DNA from 2 places in the Sulfobacillus sp. TH-112 genome. Region 1 is predicted to be linked to the other one. Evidence: riboswitches for the same ligand, from Rfam matches in the RefSeq annotation. Region 1 holds a riboswitch; the other holds the start of a gene.
What was found. Region 1 has a riboswitch for cyclic di-GMP ahead of ACOJWD_RS07205 (winged helix-turn-helix domain-containing protein). Riboswitches for the same ligand answer to the same signal wherever they lie in the genome.

Region 1 (2,392 bases):
GACGGGCGTCTCGGTGCATCATATGATTGCGATTGGCCAGCAAGATGCGGTATTGACGCAAAAGATATCGTCGGTTCGAGCGCAAAATCGGGTGCTGAGTCACGATATCAGTGCGTTGCATAATTCCACCACCTTGAAGCAAATTCTAGCGGGAGATACACCGTTACCGACGGCCAATACGGCACCTTGAAAAATATGGGAATCTGAACTGGTGTTACCGTTGACATTTTTCCGGTCTCCAACATATAATTAATTGATTCTTATTCGTTCCCATGGGAGGACCTCGACGTCTCAATGGCATCTGAAGTGGAAGTTGGTCAGATAGTGGAGGGCACCATTAGCGGGATTACCCACTTCGGCGCCTTTGTTGTGTTGCCTAATGGTCGCACCGGGCTGGTACACATTTCCGAAGTCGCAGATGCCTATGTTAAGGACATCAAAGACTACTATAAGGAAAATGATAAGGTGCAAGTGAAGGTGTTGTCGATGGATGCCAATGGCAAAGTGGCATTATCGATTCGCCAAGCCCAACCGAAGTCTGCGACAAGCCCCTCAACGCGTGACAGCGCGCCTCGGCGAGAACATCGAGGTGAGCAGCGGCGTGCGCCGCAGGTGTCTTTTGAAGATAAGATGCAGCGGTTTATGCGCGACAGTGAAGACCGGTTGCAAGACTTGCGCCGTAATAATGACTCCAAACGTGGAGGACGGGGCGCGTAATATATTTTGCCGGGATGGCGGAATCGGCAGACGCAGAGGACTTAAAATCCTCCGATCCGGAAGGGTTGTGCGGGTTCAAGTCCCGCTCCCGGCACCAATTTTTGAAGGACCCGCACAAGGTGTAATGGCGGGTTTTTGTTTTGTCTCAAAGTATTTTTGCGTAGACGCCACGCTGGGGGGACATACGCGATGTATAACGGTGGATCCTATTTTTGCGAGCGCTATTTGTCCGAAACCTCGGTTGCCCTGAGCTCTGAATTTCGGGTATTCGTATTCCGTGATTGAAACCGGTTCCCCTTAGCCTGTTGTTCATCCATGGACGTTCTGTTGAAATGGCGACATCGTCGACGGGGTGTTGAAACACCCGACCATGTTGATCACTCCGCAAACGGGGTGTTATGTCATGGTGCATTGAGTGCTTTTCGGCTTTAATCAAGCTCTCATCGTGCTGGCGTAACTTGTCCGTCTCTATCAGCGTTATATCATTACCAACATTTCACAGGGCACACCCGTGCGGAAGCCGGGGTCGCAAAGTCATCGGGTCTTCCGTCCTGATCCTTCGGGACCAGATAGCCGGACCGCCTCTTATGGGAACGAGCGTCGCTCTCGGATCGTCGGTAGAGTGCCCTCCCTAAGGAGATGCAAGGATGATCAGGGGCTTACAATTGCGTGAGCGGATTATCGTCGACCCCAACCAACAAGGGATATGGCGTGCGCATCACTTTGTGCCGTTGCCGACACGGACCTACCGGATTTTGGCGTGCTTTTTGGACCATCCGCATCAAATTCTTCCCGACGCTCTGCTCCTCCGTGTCGGGTGGCCTGAAGATATTCGAACGGCCGCCGATTTATTTCCCCAGATTCACCGTATTCGTCAGGCTATTGAACCTAATCCCCGTCGCCCTCAGCTCCTTGTGACACGGCGGGAGGCGGGCTATCTCTTACAGGTTGCGCCGGTCGTGGTGGAATTCGATCCTTTCTCCCCTTCTGCATGGTCTTCATGAAGGTTCGTATCAGATTCGTATCAGGTTAATTCCGGATACGTTTCAGGTTATTATCGGCCAAGAATCAGATCCGGCGCGTATGCTCAAATCATCCTCTCAGACAGGGGGATCACGTCACTACAGGCGCTCGATTGATGGAGATCATAAGATTAAGGTGGTAATACCGAGTTGGTCATTAATAAACGGCCCACCGGGGACGTGTACTACCATATCTACTACGAGGAGGTTACAAATATGTCTTGTCCCAACCCATATCCCAGCAAACCAGATTATGCGACGTTTCTATCCGATTATGGCTCATATATTTCGACGGCGTCATCAGGTACAGGTATACCCGAGTCTGCCATTGCCAGTCAATGGTATGCAGAATGGGGAATCCCCATTAATAACCCAGCTGACCAAGGATCCATCTTTAGTCAGTGCACTAATGGTACATGCGGAAGTTTTCCGGTATTCTGCACATTAGGCGATGGAGTACAAGCGTACATCGACCAAGTAAACTACAGTTATAATGGTGGTGCTAACGCTTTTACCAACATCTATGGCAAGCCCGTTAATTGGGCGGGGGCATGGGAAGATGGATTTTCAGGCAGTCTAAGCGCCTCGGGAATTCCCACGGATAACGGATGCTCGCAAACCTCGACCAGCCGAGCGTGGCCTGGTGTTACAGA
Region 2 (2,392 bases), on a different contig from region 1:
TACCGGCCTTCACATCATTGACATAGGTGAAAAAGTATTTGTGCTCATTCCATAAGCTTTCAAACTTCTGTCCTGCAGCCGTGCCATATACACTGGTGATGGCTTGGGTCAATGCAGTGGTATTGGCCGTCATAGCGCTCATATAGGCGTTGTATTGCGATTGATTACCACTATAAAGCGCTTGCATGGCCAGCTCAAGAATCATGGCATGTTCGCCCAGCAACTGGTCCAATGAGGATTGTAGATTGACCGCGGCTGTCGTGGTCGAACCATTGTCAAACTTGGACGGCGATTGTTGAACGATGCCGTTCGCTAAGTATCCAGCGGCGGTAAACATCAAATTATAGTCTGTTTCCAGTTCCGACACAGAAGACGAGTCATTGCCAGCAGCATAGTCGTTAAATGAGGTCGTAATCTGATTGATGTGGTCTTGTAAGACAGTCGACAAAGTCGATGCCGACAGATCAGGGTCAGTTTGATTCATAAAAGTCGCGAACTGATTTTTATAGTTGGTCAGTGTTGTCTGGGCGGTTTGCTCTCCCTTTACATCGTTCACGTAGTCAAAGAAGTACATATGCTCGTTCCACAGCGACTCGAATTTTTGTCCGGCCGCACTGCCATAAATGCCAGTAATTGCCTTGGTCAGAGCTGCGGTATTTTGATTCATCTCAGTGGTCAGTTCGTTGTATTGAGCCGTGTTTCCACTGTATAGCGCTTGCATCCGCGTTTCCAATATGACCGCATGCTCTCCCAGTAATTGGTTTAGGGCCACTCGCAATTGTACACCCGGTGTCGTCACAGCCGCCACCCCAGCAGGAGTAGTGGCTGCAAACGTCAGTGACGCGCTCGCCCCAACACTCACAACACTTAAAGCTAGAGCACTCAATAATTTCGTAGTTCGTTTCATGATGACTTCCTCCTTAGTGATTAATTTCACTGCATATACGGAGGAATTCTGATAACCGATCTCTCAGGAGAAATATTTTGGGGTATTCGTATTCCGTGATTGAAACATGCTCTCCTGAGCCGGTTGGTCATCCACCAACGTTCTGTTGAAATAGCGATATCGTCGACGGTGTGGTAAAGCACTCGACCGTGTTGATCCCTCGGCAAACGAGGTGTTATTCCCTGGCCGCATTTCGTGTTTTTCGGCTTTGGTCAGACTCTCACCTTGCTGTGTAACTTGTCCGTCCCCATCAGCGTTCTATCATTACCAACATTTCACAGGGCACACCCGCGCGGAAGCCGGGGTCGCAAAGTCATAGGGTCTTCCGTCCTGACGCGTCGGGACCAGATAGCCTGACTGCCCGTCAATCAGACGGCGTATTCTTCTCTCGGCTTCCGCGCCTGTCCCATCCAGCGAGTATCCCTGTACGGAGGCGACGATGGCTGAGATTTTGGTGTTATCTGCTCACATTCGCATCGATTTTGCACTGCATGGGGTCTGGCGCGGTCGCCGCTTTATCCCCCTTCCCGCTCGCACGTGGGCCATTTTGGCCTATCTCGCGCGTCATCCCAATACCGTCATCGCCAATGATCAATTATTGGCGGTTGGCTGCCCAGGGGAACCCCATGTGCCCGATGCCCTGGGGCGGCATATTCACCGCATTCGTCAGGCTGTCGAACCCCATCCGCACCGTCCCCAATGGGTCGTGACCTATCGCTCCGTTGGGTATTGTCTGCGCGTGTCGGCGGCCCAGTCCCCCTCCGCCTCGTGACAATCTGCCTCCCTACGTTTTGTTTCAAGTCGTGAGGATCATAGCGGGATCTTGCGGACATTTGGGCTGCAATCCGTTGTGCTGTCTACATTTCCGGCGTTCAAAAAGTGTCGGAAAAGTGCCGGGTTACTGTCGGCTAAGTGTCGGTTTCAGGCGCTACGCTGAAAGTGGCCCTCGTAAGAGGGACTTCGATATAAGGAGGATCTCAGTATGACCAGTGTTACAGCCAAAAATACGATGGGTTCATCCGGGAAGCCGAGCCGGTTCTTCCTCTATGGACTTGCCAATGGGAACACCGGGATAACCGGTCGTGTACTCCAAGCAGGCATGATCTCTGAAAAGACCGGCAAGTTGACTTTGACGACGTTATCGACCGAGCTGGCAGGTGTACCGCTGCTATCTCCCGACGGACAGACACTGACGTTCGTGACACTACACGGTGCACCACGCGAAATGTCGGTCGGCGTTCATTTCACAGCGGTACAAGGTGATACTGGCCTTAGCAGTTACTACTTTCCGTTGCCAACACTACCACCCGAAACACAGGTGCTAGCGACGCCGACCTTTACCCAAGACTCAAAGACGCTTGTCGTCGTGCTTTCTGTGATGGAGAAAACGAACCTGAAGCCTTTTTTCAAACACGGAACGTCTTATGGACCGGAACCCCGGTCAAT

Region 2: linked by a shared signal. The riboswitch ahead of ACOJWD_RS09360 (winged helix-turn-helix domain-containing protein) and the one ahead of ACOJWD_RS07205 (winged helix-turn-helix domain-containing protein) in region 1 are both predicted to bind cyclic di-GMP.

Annotation. Positions count from the first base shown of each region.
Region 1 is NZ_JBYCKN010000109.1:11,042-13,433, reverse strand. Features, by position in the region: gene ACOJWD_RS07220 (hypothetical protein) at 1-190, shown strand, start outside; gene ACOJWD_RS07215 (S1 RNA-binding domain-containing protein) at 295-717, shown strand; tRNA gene ACOJWD_RS07210 (tRNA-Leu) at 726-814, shown strand; cyclic di-GMP riboswitch class I at 1,210-1,303, shown strand; gene ACOJWD_RS07205 (winged helix-turn-helix domain-containing protein) at 1,365-1,721, shown strand; gene ACOJWD_RS07200 (hypothetical protein) at 1,956-2,392, shown strand, end outside.
Region 2 is NZ_JBYCKN010000133.1:13,799-16,190, forward strand. Features, by position in the region: gene ACOJWD_RS09355 (hypothetical protein) at 1-907, opposite strand, end outside; cyclic di-GMP riboswitch class I at 1,218-1,311, shown strand; gene ACOJWD_RS09360 (winged helix-turn-helix domain-containing protein) at 1,386-1,718, shown strand; gene ACOJWD_RS09365 (NHL repeat-containing protein) at 1,929-2,392, shown strand, end outside.